3 regions of the Corynebacterium sp. p3-SID1194 genome follow, and region 3 is predicted to be linked to each of the others. Evidence: predicted binding sites of a transcription regulator. Region 3 holds the regulator's gene; each other region holds the start of a gene.
The links. The regulator LexA, encoded in region 3, represses DNA repair genes until DNA is damaged. The targets are predictions, from matches to a motif close to CGAACANNTGTTCG.
Positions count from the first base shown of each region.

Region 1 (5,190 bases), on a different contig from region 3:
ACGAATGCGACCATGTACGCCAGCGCCATACCCATGACATTGCGGCGGTCAGTCTTCCGGAAGATCCACCACACCGCCACGAGACCGGCCAGCATCAGCACCGAACTGATAGTGCGGGTGGTGTCGAGGACGGTGTTGTAGGGGAAGGCTTCGTCGAAAAGCTGCAGGAAGGGCGTGATTGCCTCCGCGGCGAGCGTCGCGGCGGAGAGCGGATTGACCACTTTCGAATTGCCGGAGATCTCCGCCAGCCAGCCCCACGAGGTGCCCGACGCCAGCGTCACCGCCGCGACGGTGGCCACAGCCGTTGCTACGACGGCGAAACCAGCAGCGAAGAAGACGCCGACCCGTCGGGCTGGGCGGGACCCCTCGGGCGCGTAGCGGTGCAGAGCCATCCACACGATGAACGGCAACGTGACCGCAGCCGTCGCCTTGAGGGATACAGCCACCCCGACCAGCACGGTGCCCAGCAGGAAGCGTCGCGACAGGCACGCCACAAGGCCGAGACTGACCAAGCCGACCATGACCGCCTCGTTGTGCATGCCGCCGACCATGTGGATGAGCATCACCGGATTGGCTACACCCAGCCACAAAGCGACCGCTGGATCGCCCCCGAGGAAACGCGCGATCTTCGGGACAGCCCACGCAATGGCGGCGAAACCAGCGAGGGAGATGAATTTGTAGCAGATGATGCCCGCCATGACATTGTCGCCGACAAAACTGGTCACTCCGTTGCCGATCCACAGGTGCAGCGGGCCGTAGGGCGTGGTGGTGTTGCGCCAGTCGTGGGAGACTTCCAGCAAATACGGGCCGGGGTTTACAGCGGCGCCTTCCGAATACGGGTCGAAACCGTCGCGGACCATGGCGCCCTGCATGAGGTAGGAGTAGATGTCGCGCGACATCAGCGGCGCGGCGAGCAGGAGTGGGGCAGTGGCAGACCACAGTGACGCCCGTGCGAATTCACACCGGTCGCGCACGCCAGGCTCAGTGCGGTCAGCCAGCACATACCGGCCGACGGCGACCCAACCGAGCACGAGAAGCACAAGCCCTGCGGTCAACGCGATGTTGAGTAGGCCCCGGCCGTGGCCGTACGACAGGAAGGCGACACCGAAAGCATCGAGCACCCCGCCGTGGTTCCTCGTTGCGCCCGCGCCAAAGGAGCCGATCACCATGAGGACGGCGCCGGCAGTGCCCAACCACAGCGCGGTTTTCGGGGAGAGTCGTACGGTCATCGGACAGGCGCCTCTATTTGCGCCGGGCCGTGGACTTGATAGCCAGGGACGTGAGGGTCTCCACGGCGTCGTCGGTGATGTGGGCGTTCTCCAGATGCTTTAATCCGGACTCGGTCAGACGCGTGATGCGCTCTTCCGTGACGTCCACAGCGCCGGTCGACTCGATGATGCGTGCCAGTTCCGCGATGTCGTCGGGGGCCGTGGCGGTGCCGATTCCAGCACGCAGTTTTTCTGCAGCAGCCGGATCTGATGCGTCCGCGGCTTGCAACGCAAGTGCGTAGAGCACGGTCCGCTTGCCTTCGCGCAGATCGTCGCCTGCCGGCTTACCGGTCACCTCAGGGTCGCCGAAGACGCCCAGAAGATCGTCGCGGAGCTGGAAGGCAATGCCGATATCTCGACCGTATCCGCGCAGCGCAGCGATAGTCGTCTCGTCCGCTCCTGCCAATGCCGCACCAAGGTGGAGCGGACGTTCCACCGTGTAGGCGGCGGTCTTGTAGCGGTTGACAGAATCTGCCATCTCCACGCTTTCGATGCCGGAGGCTTCCAAGGCGATGTCGAGGATCTGCCCACCGATGACCTCCGCGCGCATACCGCGCCACGGTTCAGCCGCGCGCAGCAGCGCTTCATCGCTCACGCCGGAGTAGCGCCACATATCGTCGGCCCAGGCCAGAGCAAGATCGCCAATGAGGATCGCGACATTCTCACCATATTTGTCAGCGTCGCCGTGCCAGCCGCGTTGCGCATGTTCCGCTGCGATTGCACGGTGGACCGTGGGCTTGCCACGTCGGGTGTCCGAGGCATCGATGATGTCGTCGTGGACGAGCGCGCACGCTTGAATGAGCTCGAGGGCGCTGACCGCACGAAGTACGTCCGCCGGGTCCTCGCCGCCGCCGTGGGCACCGACGGTCGCCGCGTATCCCACCCAACCGTAGGTGGGACGGATGCGCTTGCCTCCGCCGAGCACGAAATTGCGCAAGTGCCCCACGGCCTCAGCGACGGGAGCGCCGATTTCGCTTATCGACGCCGCGTTGTCCCCGAAGAATGCTTCCAGCTCTCGTTCCACTGCTGCTGGGACATCTGCTACCGCAATGTGAGGTGTGCGCTCGCTCAAAAGTGGTGTCTCCTTCTGCCGCACGGAGGGGAGGATGGACGATTACCACTCACTTTACCGGGGTGCTGATCTCCAACGGCAATGTCCGGCCAAGCACCGCGAAGGGGCGCGGATCACCGGTGTAACGGAAATCGCGGAGCACATCTTCAAAGCCGAGCGAGCGGTAGAGGCCGAACGCGGCATTGCCCTCGTTCGGCACTTCGGGGGTGGAGAGCAAGACATGTGGCTGCGATGCCCGGCTGAGCAGTCTTTCAATGAGGGCTCTGCCGATGCCGTGGCCCTGGAGATGCGGGGCCACGTGAATTTCCGCTAGCTCGAAATAGTTCTCCACGACCGCGGTCATCTCTGGCGTCATCGCGTGGCTATTCACTAGTCCGCGTCGAAGCTGCTGGTCCCACCAGCGTTTCTGTGAGCCTCGGAAACCATAAGCCACACCGGCGAGCTGCTCCTGGGCGAATGCGGCGACGGCCGTGAAGTCCCGTTCCAGCGAATCGCGGCGCCAGACAGTCACGCGTTGGTCGTGGATGGCAATGGGGTAGCGCATCGCCGTGATGTAGAGGCCCACGAGTTCGGGAGCCATGGCGGTGAATTCGTGCGGGGACAGCTCGCGGATGGTGACGGACACGGTTTCCATCGAACCATGCAGGACGCGTGGGTGCGTCTGATTCAGCTTATCCACACCCCGACATGGCTGAAGCTGCAGGTCATTACGGGGTATTGATACGAAGTGGGGCAATAGTTCGAAAACATGTTCGAACTGTCGGCGGGCTGTGTCCGGCTCGGTTTCTAGTGTGAGGCTCACAAAGTAATTGGAAATGAGGACGCGAACAGGAATGTGAACGCCGGGCGGAACGGTAGTGAAACGAGGAGGAGAGTCAGATGTCGAGCGTGATCTCAGCGACGACGGGCGCGGTGTACGGGGCGGTGCCCGCGACCTTGCAGCATGATGAATTTCTGGCTTCGGGGCGTGCGCTGCTCGAGGATGCGCATGCGCAGCTCGCTGCCGGCGCATACGACCTGGCTCTGGAAAGTGCGTACCGCGCGGCACTGCGTACCGCAGGGGCCGTGATTGCGCAGTCGGCAGCGGTGGCCAAGCGGAAGCGTCTGCCCACGAGTGCGTGGGACAAGCTTGCACTCACAGGGGCTCGTGGAGCGTATTGGGCGAATGCGTTCTCCGGATTCTCGCGGCTGAGGGGGAGAGTCGCGTCCGGGATCGAGCTGAATCCGCAACGTGGGGATGTCGAACGTCTTGTTCAGTTGGCTTCCGAGTTCTTCGGGGAGACGGCCGGGGAGGGAAGTGGCATGACCGCCGCCTAGCCTGCTGTGACTGTTCTGCGGTGGTGTCGGGGCGCTATGATGAAGGGAACAAAACGGCGCCGTGGCGCGTTGTAGTTCGAAGAAGACAGCGACCAAACCAGGCTGGGAGTGAAAGTGGCTTTATCTGAGCAGGAACAGAAGTTGCTCCGCGAAATCGAGGAGTCGCTGATGGCCGACGATCCGAAGTTCGGGTCGACGGTGGCTTCTGCGCCTGAGCGTGGATCTGCTGACGGCGGGTTCCGGCCGACCATGCGGGCCGTTGCCCTCATTGTGCTCGGCCTCGTGCTGCTCATTGCGGGCGTCGCCCTGGCTGCTGAAAGCATCTGGTTTGTGGCACTCAGCATTCTCGGATTCGTTGTCATGTTCATCGGCGGCATTTGGGGGCTGCGTGCACCGGCCCAGGAGAACGTGCCATCGCGCGCTCAAAGCGCCGGACCGCAGTTGCGCCGCGAAGGTCGCAGCTCCCGGATGGAAGAGAACTTCCGCCGTCGCTTCGAAGGTCAGTAAGCCGTCCTCCTAATTCAGTTGCCGCCCTCCCGGCGTGAAGGCCCGACCAAGCGGCCTGCCCAACTAGGCAAGAGAGCCTGCCTAACTAGATAGGTTTCCGACCCTTTAACGGAATAGTTTCAAACCCTCTTACGGAAACGTGAGGGGGAATTTTTGTGCGCGCATCACGGTATCTCGCCTGTGTAGTGCCTTTTTGCTCGGCTTCCCACTTCCCTCCACCTGGGTTTCCCACTTTCCTCCACTCAGGCTCCCCACTTTCACCCACTGGGGCCTCTTGGTCATGGCGTGATCCGTTTTTCCTGCGGGAATGTCGATCGGTCGTGGCGGTATTGGTGGTGATGGTGGGGTAGTAAAGGGCGATTAGGGGCAGATGTGGTGGAATGTGGCTAGAGGGGGTGGGTGGACGCGCCACGTGTGATCAGTGTGCTGAACTGTGAATTCGTGACACGCGGAAAGAATTTTGTGTTCCAATGTGGCGTTTGTGGGGGAGAGTGGGTTAAAGTGGGGGACAGTGAAGGGCCGGTGTGACGATGCCGGGTCGGATCTGACAAAAATTCACAGCCGGAGTCATTGAGCGAAGGAAGGTAGGGCGCCGGATGTTTCTTGGCACCTATACCCCCAAGCTGGATGACAAAGGGCGCCTGACGTTGCCCGCCAAGTTCCGTGAAGGACTGGCGGACGGGCTGATGGTGACCAAGGGGCAAGACCACTCGCTGGCGGTCTATCCCCGCGAGGAATTCGCGGCACGCGCGCGTAAAGCGGCTGCGGTTTCCCGCACGAACCCGAAGGCGCGTGCCTTTATCCGAAACTTGGCGGCAAGTGCGGATGAGCAGACGCTGGACGGTTCGGGTCGCATCACGCTGTCACCGGCGCACCGGGACTACGCGAACTTGTCCAAGGAATGCGTGGTCATCGGTTCGGTGGATTTCTTGGAAATCTGGGACGCCGAGTCCTGGCAGAAATACCAAGAAAATACGGAGGCCGCTTTCTCGGCGGCCGATGAGGACGACATTCTCTCGGGCCTGC
Region 1 covers NZ_JALXWY010000003.1:23,642-28,831, reverse strand. The annotation lists gene M3G19_RS03425 (alpha-(1->6)-mannopyranosyltransferase A) at 1-1,229, opposite strand, end outside; gene M3G19_RS03420 (polyprenyl synthetase family protein) at 1,243-2,340, opposite strand; gene M3G19_RS03415 (N-acetyltransferase) at 2,390-2,965, opposite strand; gene M3G19_RS03410 (SAV_6107 family HEPN domain-containing protein) at 3,220-3,657, shown strand; gene M3G19_RS03405 (DUF3040 domain-containing protein) at 3,772-4,164, shown strand; gene mraZ (division/cell wall cluster transcriptional repressor MraZ) at 4,761-5,190, shown strand, end outside.
Region 1: M3G19_RS03410 (SAV_6107 family HEPN domain-containing protein) is a predicted target of LexA. The motif match lies at 3,082-3,095, and genes of this name have one in related genera.

Region 2 (5,190 bases), 140 kb from region 3:
GGGAGATCACGAAGCTTCTGCTGGACACCCAGGAGAACTACTCGCTGGCTACCGGCCGTGTGCTCACTCTCATCGTCGTCGCAGACATCCACGACGACGTCGAATCCATCCTCGACCACGTCCGCACCGCCTCCCATGAGCACCCCTCGCGTGTGCTCATGCTCATCACCGGCAACCCCGACGGCGACAACGTTCTCGACGCCCAAGCGATACTCGCGGATGATGCAGGAGCCTCCGAAATCATCGTCATGGATTTGCACGGGGAGTTGGCGAACAACCTCGCGTCCGTCGTCACGCCTCTTTTGCTTCCGGACACCCCGATCGTCGCATGGTGGCCGTCGACCGCTCCCGCGCTTCCCGCCGAGCATCCGCTCGGGCAACTCGCGCACCGCCGCATCACCAACGCCCGCGAGAACGTCGACGGCAACTCGCTGCTGCGTCTCGCCAACGGCTACTGCCCTGGCGATTCCGACATGCTGTGGTCCCGCATCACGCACTGGCGCGGCGTCGTTGCCTCCGCCTTGGACCGCTACCCGCATGAGCCTGTCACCGCCGTCGAGATCGACGGGCCCGCCGACGACCCGAGCGTCGACATCGCCGCTGCCTGGCTCTCCTCCGCCCTCGACGCGCCTGTCGCCCGCATCTGCAGCGAACAAACCGCGAGCGAACCGTCGCGGCTCTTTCCCATCCGCCGCCTCACCCTCGAACGCGCATCCGGGCCCGTGTCCGTCAGCGTCAAGGACGATAAAAGCATCCGCGTGCGCGTGCCGGGGATGCCCGATTCTTTCGTCGCGATGAGTACCCGCAGCGACGCCGACTGCCTCTCCGAGGAACTCCGCCACCTCGACCCCGACTGGGCGTACTCGCAGGCGCTGCGGTCACTGTCGAACGTGAATTTTGTCTAGAGTCATAAGGCAAGCAGTTTTTGAAGGAGCGATAGCAATGATTACCGTCGAGAACGTCCCCAATCTCGATGTGCTTATCGACGAAGCCTCTGCCCGCTTCGTCGACACCGTCACCGAGATCATCACCTCCGATACCGGCGGTGTGCACGGGGACGGAATCGCACGCGTAGTTTTCACCGGCGGCGGCGCCGGCATCAAGCTCCTGTCGCGCCTCGTACGCGCCAAGAACCTCGACTGGTCCCGCATCCACGTCTTCTTCGGCGACGAGCGCAACGTCCCCGTCTACGACCCGGACTCCAACGAAGGACAGGCACGGTACGCCCTGCTCAACCACGTCAATATCCCGGAGTCCAATATTCACGGCTATCGCCCCGGCAACCTTCCGCTCGACGACGCAGCCGCGAACTACTCCAACGCCATCCACCAGCACGCTCCCCGAGGCTTCGACCTCCACCTCCTGGGCATGGGCCCCGACGGCCACATCAACTCGCTGTTCCCCTCCTCGCCGCAGCTGAGCGAAGAAGACAAGCTCGTCGTCGGTGTCACCGACTCCCCGAAGCCGCCCGCTGAGCGCATCACCCTGACGCTTCCCGCCGTTGCCCGCGCGAAGCAGGTCTGGCTCCTTGTCTCCGGCTCCGAGAAGGCCGAAGCCATCAGCCACCTCGTGGACGGCGAGCCCTCCGACGAATGGCCCGTCACGCGCGTTCCCGCCCTCGCGGATACCACGCTCTTCGTCACCGAGGACGCTTTCACCCCGGCGCAGTAGCTCTTCTCCCAGCACTCTGGCGCAGGCCCTGCGCAAGTTTTCGGGCGTGCCGAACTGGCCGTGGACATGCCTGACTCACGCGATAAGCGTGGTCAGACTGTGTCTGCGGCCTTTTCGCTATTTCCCGAACAGTAGGTGCATGGCACCGTATTGGTGTGTCTTGTTCGCCACTGGTGTTCCGCGCGGTGAGATCCATGTCGGTGTCCCATCGCGCATCTGTATTCGACCCCTGTTGTTCCTGTCGGGGTCATCGTCGTTGGTGCGGTTGTGGTACCTGCACAACACCGACAGGTTATTCATATTCGTCGGCCCACCGCGGGCCCAGGGGGTGATGTGGTGGACCTCGCAGTTATCGGCAGCATGCCGGCAATCCGGCACAGGACACGTCGTCAGTGTTGCCCGGGCGAGGTCGCGTTGTTTCTTATTGGCGAACCGTTTCGTGTTATACAGGTTCACCGGACCTGCCTGCGGGTGAAACAACGCCACCTCAAGGTCTTTGGAGTGATGGTGCATCAAGTACTCCGCACCAGTCATTGTGGTGCCATCAGACAGCCCCAGGATGGTGTCATCGCCTTGGCCGCCGAGGATCGAGATGTAATCCGGCAACGGAATCTGGACCAGCGGGCGTGGGACAGCATCAGCGACAGCACCATCGTTGTGCAGTAGGTCGTGGAACGCCTCGTACATCTGCGGACCCTCAGGACGATTAGCATCCAGGTTTCGGCGCAGGGCGTACTCAAGAGCAGCGATATCACTCGCATCACCAGTAGCACTAAAAGTGCGCTTACCTTTCCGCTCCTTACCGAACCGCACCGACGACTCAGGAGCAGGTGTATCCACCTCAGGAACGATGTCTTTGGCGCGGCGCTTCAACGTCTCATAGTTCCCGCGCACAGACAACAACGCCAGGCGGATCTTCCACTTTTCTTTCTCCGTGCCCAACTTGCGGACTCGCTGCTCGATGAGCACCAACTGATCCAGTGACTTCGCCGTCTGGCGGGCAACACGAACAGCATTAGCCTGCTGGCGGGAAAATCGAGTCTTTCCGTAGTAGACCTCGTAGACGCCTTTCCAATCGGCAACGCGGGTGGGGTTAGCACCGGCGTCGACAAGCTGCTGGGCATCGAAACTCCCCAGCAAGTCGATAGCATTGCCTGCGCCCACATGCGCCGCGAATTGGTTCATGACACAAACGTTAAACGCCCCGCAACCCGAGATCCACCAAACAATGTCTACTTCAGTAGACATCGCCTAAACAGGCAGGTCACAGGGCACAGAAATGGCCGAAACCCCGCCGCACGCCGGTGAAAGGGCGTGGGCGGGGTGGTGTGGGAGACAGAGTGGCGTCGTCAAGCGAAAGCGGGAGAAGGCCGTCGTCGACATCGAGATCAGTGAACGCCCAGCGAATTCAAAACTGGACAACTACATATTCGTCTACATTCGGGCGCAAGGCCGGATAACCAAGTCCGCGCACAACGACCCGTAGGAGCACCAATGGATGAAGCAGCCTGGAAGAACTTCAAACGCATTTTCAAACAAGAGCTGGATCCTCGCATCGACGCAGCGGTAGAGCAGGGCGACGCTTCGACGCTGGTCGCTTTGTACAACCAGATGTGGGCCATGTTCCCCGGTGATGAGGAAGACACCGAGAAGCTCAAACTCATTCTGAACACCGCATTGGCGCAGATGATGCGACTGGGCGCCTACAACGACATGGCTCGGTGGTTCCACCGCTTCGCCCGGTGGTACCCGGAAGACGACCAGGAACGCCGGTTCTACGAGGGTGTGATCGAATGGCACGTTGGCTCCAAAGAGCGGGCACGGGCGATCTTTTCCGATCTGTACGAAGAGTTCGGTACGGCCGGGTTCGGCAAGGACAAGACTTATGTGGCTGTCGCTACGGGTGAGATCACCAGTCCCGAAGAAAATCCCGCACAGGAATCCGAAGTCGACTCACCGGAGGTGCAAGAACTCGCCGAGCGCATCAATGATCTGATGGATGCCGAGGATTACCGTTCTGCCATCGAGTTGTGCCACCAAGGTTTGGCACTTCTGGGTAATCCCCGGTTGGCGGACGGGGCCATGTGGTTCTTCGGCACAATGGGCGATGCCCTAATAGAACTTGGTGACTGGCAGGCCGCCCGCGATGCGTTCTTCGAGGCAACGCAATCCCCCGGCGGAATCGAGAACCCGTATATCCAACTGCGGCTGGGTCAGTGCGAGTACGAGCTCGGCTACGAGCGACCAGCCGCAAACGGGCTCATCGCGGCATACATGATGGTCCCGGAGATTTTTGAAGAAGAGCCCCCGCGTTACCTCCAGTTCTTGAAGGATCAGGGGCTGATTTAGGCGGTCTGATTCTTACAGGCCGTATGCCTGGATCAGGTTGAGGCCGATGATGCAGACGATCCAGATGATCGCCACGGCCACGGTGTAGCGGTCGAGGTTCTTCTCCACGACGGTGGAACCGGACAGGTTCGCCTGGACGCCGCCGCCGAAGAGGGAGGACAGGCCGCCACCTTTGCCCTTGTGCAGCAGAACGAAGACAGTCATCAGCAGGGATGCGATGACGAGGATGATCTGCAGTGCGAGGGTCATGTGAAGATGCCTCCATATCGGGTACGGGCGGTTAACCGTTCACATGTTACATGAACGGGCAAGCTTCCCCAGCATCGACGTGCCGGGGAAGCTTTGGGGTGAGGGCCTCTAGGCGCGGACTGCGTCGCCTGCGGCGGCGACGAGTTTGGCGAAGTCGTTGCCGTCGAGGGATGCGCCGCCGACGAGGCCACCGTCGACATCGGGCTGGCCGATGATGTCGGCAATGGTGTCGGCTTTCACGGAACCGCCGTAGAGGATGCGGATGGAGGAGGCGACGGTGTCGTCGGAAAGCTCGGCGATGAGGCCGCGGATTGCGGCGCAGATCTCCTGGGCGTCTTCGGCGGACGCGCTCTTGCCGGAGCCGATGGCCCACACGGGCTCGTAGGCGATCACGGTCTTGGAGAGTTCCTCGGTAGACAGGCCAGCGAGAGATTCGCGCGTTTGCTTGACGACGAAGCCCACGTGCTCCCCTGCCTCCCGCACCTCCAAGGGCTCACCGACACAGACGATCGGGCTGATGCCGTTGTCGAGTGCGGCCTTGGCTTTAGAGGCGACGAGTTCGTTGGACTCGTTGTGGTAATCGCGGCGCTCGGAGTGGCCGACGACGACCCACGTGCAGTCCAGCTTGGCCAGCATCGCCGCGGAGATCTCGCCGGTGTAGGCACCGGACTCGTGGGCGGAGACGTCTTGGGCGCCGTAGGTGATCTTCAGCTTGTCACCCTGGACGAGGGTCTGCAGGGACCGCAAATCGGTGAAGGGGACGGTGAGCGCGACGTCGACATCCTCGTAGTAGTCGCCCGGCAGCGCGAATGCGAGGCGCTGCGCCTGGGAGATGGCCTCGAGGTGGTCGTGGTTCATCTTCCAGTTGCCGGCGATCAGTGGTGTGCGTGCCATTAGTAGTGGCTCCTTTCGCTCTAGTTC
Region 2 covers NZ_JALXWY010000001.1:154,851-160,040, reverse strand. The annotation lists gene M3G19_RS00790 (glucose-6-phosphate dehydrogenase assembly protein OpcA) at 1-905, shown strand, start outside; gene pgl (6-phosphogluconolactonase) at 943-1,671, shown strand; gene M3G19_RS00780 (HNH endonuclease signature motif containing protein) at 1,789-2,856, opposite strand; gene M3G19_RS00775 (tol-pal system YbgF family protein) at 3,166-4,020, shown strand; gene secG (preprotein translocase subunit SecG) at 4,033-4,269, opposite strand; gene tpiA (triose-phosphate isomerase) at 4,378-5,163, opposite strand; gene M3G19_RS00760 (phosphoglycerate kinase) at 5,184-5,190, opposite strand, start outside.
Region 2: M3G19_RS00780 (HNH endonuclease signature motif containing protein) is a predicted target of LexA. The motif match lies at 3,091-3,104, and genes of this name have one in related genera.

Region 3 (5,190 bases):
GCGTGCTCGGCTCGTTGGTTCGTCCTGCCTCCGCAACGATCGAAGCGAGGTGCCCAATGACATCGCCGGGCGTTTCCCCGAAGTCGCAGTCGAGCCGGACGAGGTCCGGGGTGATGGTGGGTGAAGACACGGTGTGGCCTTTCTTAGAGTTCGCGCACTATGGTGCGTTCGAGATCGATGTCGTCCGGGGAGGGGCTTTCAGTGCCGGGGTTCGCGGCGGCTGCGGTGCCGTAGGCGACGGCGTGGCGGAGCGCGTCGGGGAAGTCTGCGCCGTTCAGGCGCGCCAGTACATAGCCTGCGAGTGCGCTGTCGCCTGCGCCGACGGTGGAGCGCACCTGCGCGGGTGGGGTGGCGGCGTGCCAGGCGCCGTGCGCGGTGACAAGGCATGCGCCGGCACCGCCGAGGGTGACGAGTACGTCGCTGATGCCTTTTTCGACGAGCTCCCGCGCGGCATCTGCGACCTGTTCGAAGCAGCCGCTTTCTGCTTGGCGTTGGAGCTCGGCACCGTCGCGTCCGCAGAGTTGACCGAGCTCAAAAGCATTCGGCTTGACGACGTCCGGCGTCGCCCCGTTCACCTGTTCCCCCAGCTGTTTGAGCGGTTCGTCCGAAGTGTCTACAGCGATCAGCACCTCGGGGCAGGTCGCGCGCAGAGCGCGGATGAGCGCCGGGTACCAATCTGCCGGTGCTCCTGGCGGAAGCGACCCGGCGAGGACCACTGCCTTCGTTGCCGGTGAGGATGCAGCCGTAGTGAGCTCCGCTTCAAGCGCTCGCATGACGGTCTCCGTGAGCGCTGCGCCGGGCTCGTTGAGCTTGGTCGTTCGCCCGTCGGCTTCGGTGACGGTGGTATTCGTCCGGACTGCACCGTCGACCGGAATCGTCCGCAGTGGGAGACCAGCCCGAGCCGTAAGAGCGACAAAGGGGTCGTGCTGGGCGGCGGGCGCGATGGCGACGGTGTCGCGGCCGGCTTTCACCATGGCGCTGGCGACGTTGATTCCTTTACCCCCGGGCTGCCGGAGACTGCGGGTCACGCGGAGTACTCCGCCGAGTTCAAGACGGTTGACGCACATTGTCACGTCGATGCTCGGGTTGGCGGTGAATGTCACAATCACGTGGCGTGTCCCTTCCTGGCCCTTAGCGTGCGCAGGGTGAGCCTCCTCCAATATGGGGGTAGAGGAGTCGCGTCCCTCTATGTCCGAGTATGCCCGGTTGTGTGACTGTGCTCAACAATCGGGTCACCAGCGCGGGAAGGGGATTACTCGGCCAGGATCACGTCGACGCCGAGCTCGGTGAGCTCATCGACGAAGGATGGCGGTGCGTCGGTGTCCGTGATAACGACGTCGACACTGTCGAGCCCCGCGAAGCTGACCAGGTAATCGCTTCCCAACTTCGAGGAATCGCACAGCACAACTACCTTCCGGGCATTGGTCACCATTGCCGATTTCACAGCCGCTTCCTGGGCGTCGGCCGTCGATAAGCCGTGATCGACGGTGAGGGCATTGGTGCCGATGAACGCGACGTCGGCACGCAAAAGCGCGAGTGTGCGAAGCGCTGTGTCCCCGACAACTGCCTGCGTAATGGCGCGCACAGTACCGCCGAGCAACTGGATGTTGAGCTTTCCCGAGCTGGACAGATCGACTGCGATCGGCAAAGAATTCGTCACGAACGACAATGACGGTGCACCAGGCGCGTCTTTGATCAATCCTGCGAGGACGTTGGTCGTCGTGCCCGCGTCGAGGAAGACCGACCCTTCGCCGGAAGGCAAAAACTGCAGCGCAGCTTTCGCGATCGCTGACTTCGCCGTCGTCGCCGAGCGGAGGCGGGTGTCCAAGGGAAGCTCTGTGGTCAGGTACGACTGACTCGACACCGCACCGCCGTGCACGCGCTGAATAATGCCGTCGCGGTCGAGGACAGCAAGGTCGCGGCGGATTGTTTCAGCTGTGACATCGAATCTATCGGAGAGTTCGGTAACGTTGACGCGCCCCTCGACTGCTGTCAGGGACGCGATCTGGCGGCGCCGTTCTTCGGCGTACATGGGCACTTCCTTCCGGGGCCTCGAACATCGCGTGCGAGGCATTCACACTCGTGCACCATTATTCCCACAAAGTGAACGCAATCGGGCCAGCGGGTGTCCGGGTGTGCCCGATTCACCCCCGGACGGGGAGATTAGAGCCGGCGGAAAACGGAGACAACCAGACCCATGATTTCCGCATCGTCGCCCTTAATGGGGGCAAAAGCTTCGTTGTGGGGCAGAAGCCACACACCGGAGGAGTCTTGGTGGAATTCCTTGACGGTCGCCTCCCCGTCGATAAGCGCGGCGACGAATTGCCCTTCCTCCGCGACGGGCTGCGTGCGGACGGCGACCCAGTCTCCGTCGAGGATGCCCGCATCGCGCATGGATTCGCCGACGACCTGGAGAAGATAGAGATCGCCGTCGCCGACGAGCTCCTCGGGCAGCGGGAAATACTCCGACACATTCTCTTCCGCCAGGATTGGGTTGCCTGCTGCTATCTGGCCGAGCACCGGGATGTAACGCGGGGCAGCTGCATCTTCCGGCGTCGGCTCCGGCTTGCGGGTTTTGCGACCGGCGGTCTCAGGCAGGTGGCGCAGGTCGACGGCACGCGGCTTATTCGGGTCGCGCCGCAAAAAGCCCTTCTTCTCCAGCTCTTTGAGTTGGTATGCCACCGAGGACGTCGATTGCAGACCCGCAGCATCCCCGATCTCGCGGATGCTCGGCGGGTAGCCCCGGAGCACCACCGCATCCTGGATGACCTCCAGAATGCGACGTTGGCGCTCGGTCAACGACTTCAGGTCAGGTTTCTTGTCTTCTCGTTTCGGCATTGGCTGCGTCCTCTTTCTTTCCGTGATCGTCGTTATCGGTGTGGTGGGTGAAAACCCTCACATACTTCGACGACGCTGCCCGGCGTTCGGTTCCCTTGCCTCCTGTTTACCACGTATGAGCAAATTTGTTCGAAATATTTCGCGTGCGCCTAGACAAAAATTCGGAGCCTTGCTATAAATCGAACATAGAAGCTATCGAACACCTACTCGAACGGTGTGGCGGCGGTGGTTCAACCGGGCCATAGAATCGCAAACACACAACAAGAAAGGGAACGACAATGACCATCTCCATCGCACGCACTAACAGCACTGATTCTTTCTCTATGGCGACGCCGCAACGCGTTCAGCCGGCGGATGTCTGGGACCTGGATCGCCGCCGTTCTGGCAATGCCGCGCCGGTGCATGTTCGAACGCTGGAATCATCGAATCGAAAATACGGTCCTATCCCGGACGGTCACTCCGGCAGGGATGAGGGCGGCGCCGATAGTTTCGAAACTCGCCGCGAGAAGACCGGGGCGGCGCTCATGGGTGCGCTCTTCGGTTTGGCCCTGATTGTCGGATCGGCTTTCGGCGGAGCGTTCTCCGGCGGGGATGCCGGCTTTGTCCCGAAGGATGCGGGTAACCAGATTGCGGCTGTCTCGCAGCGCTAGCAAGCAGGGGGACCGTTCGGCCGGGCCGGGCCGGGGCGAAAATAAGGCCGCAGCGAACGGGTAAGATGCAGTGTCGTGCACTGCCCTTTTTGTCAGAACGATAGCTCCCGCGTCTCAGACTCGCGTCTCGTGGACGGCGGAGCAGCCATCCGCCGCCGTCGCGAATGCACGGAGTGCGGGGGACGTTTCACCACCATGGAGAAAGCTGTGTTGACGGTGGTGAAGCGCAACGGGGTCAGCGAGCCCTTCGACCGCGACAAGCTCATCGTCGGCGTGCGCCGCGCGTGCCAAGGTCGCGACGTGTCCGACGACTCGCTGAAGCGACTCGCGCAGGAAGTCGAAGAGATCGTACGCAGCCACGGCAGCTCCCAAATCCCGTCGAATGAGATCGGTCTTGCGATCTTGGAGCCGCTGCGTGCGCTGGATGAGGTCGCGTACCTGCGTTTCGCGTCCGTGTATAAGTCCTTCGAAAGTGCTGATGACTTCGAATCGGAGATCCGTCTCATGCGTCGCAAAGATCGTGGGATGGACGAGCTCTAGCGAACAGCTCGGGATGATCCACTGCCTGATCCGTGGCTAGAGCTTGTCGATCATCTTCTCGATGCGCCGTGGACTCACCGGCTTTGCAGTGCCCAGACGCTGGGCGAACAGGCTCACTCGTAGCTCTTGGATTCGCCAATTGATGTCCTTCACTGCCCGGGATTTCGCGCGGTTAGCGGGCAGGCGTTGGAGCTTGGCATCGCGGTATGCCTTGACATCGTCGATGACGGATTGGCGGTCGGCATCGCGGTCGGGGTCGAGGTTCATGTCGTCGAGACGCGCTTGGATCGCCGACATGTAGCGCGGTAGGTGCTGGAGATTCTCGGTGCCGTGAATCGTGATCGCGTTCTTCGGCAGCAGGAAGCGCATTTGCTGCTTGATGTCGTCGATGGCGGGGCCGTCCCACTTGTCGATTTCGGCGGCGATATTGACGTATTCGACAATTCCGCCGGCGAGGGCGACGACGGAGTGGCGAACGGCACCAGGAACCTGGGGTTTGACCGCGCCCAGCAGTGTCTTGAATTCGTCGGGGGTGCGCACGGGGCCGCCATTTTTCATCATGAGGTCGCGGATTGCGGCCACGCGCGCATCCTCGACGAGTCCAGCGGCACCACCGTGGGGATACTTATCGACGGCCACACGCTGCCGCAACGGCAATCCTTTCGTCATTTGGGAAACGTTGACGGGGATCTGGCGCATCAGCATGGTGAGTGTCGCCGTCATCATGGAGGCATCGGCGGCAGCCTTGGTGGGGAAGACCTTGACGCGGACGCCGTCGGCAGTCGCTTCCAGAGCGGGATACGCATCGACATCGTTGCCTTCGATCGTCGTAGTGACGGTCTCAGGCACGTCGCCGAGGGTATCGGCGGTCCAGTCTTTGGCGGCGTCGGATTCCGCTTTCTTCGTCGCCTTGGCCACAGAAGACGTGATGTGGCCGGCCTGGCGGTTTTTGAGAGCGCTGAGGCTCTTGTCGTGATCGATGATCTTTCCGCGGCGGTCGACGGCAGCGAAGGTCATCGTGAGGTGCGCCGGCAGCGCATTGGGTCGGAAGTCGGACCCGTTGATGCCGTGGCCGCCGAGGGACTGCAAAACGTCGGCGAGCTGTTCGGTGATGGGAGCTTCGAACGGGACGAGCTTGCCCATCGCCCGGTCGGCGAATTCC
Region 3 covers NZ_JALXWY010000001.1:13,038-18,227, forward strand. The annotation lists gene M3G19_RS00065 (fructose-specific PTS transporter subunit EIIC) at 1-130, opposite strand, end outside; gene M3G19_RS00070 (1-phosphofructokinase family hexose kinase) at 144-1,109, opposite strand; gene M3G19_RS00075 (DeoR/GlpR family DNA-binding transcription regulator) at 1,253-2,032, opposite strand; gene lexA (transcriptional repressor LexA) at 2,164-2,838, opposite strand; gene M3G19_RS00085 (hypothetical protein) at 3,117-3,488, shown strand; gene nrdR (transcriptional regulator NrdR) at 3,564-4,028, shown strand; gene hrpA (ATP-dependent RNA helicase HrpA) at 4,065-5,190, opposite strand, start outside.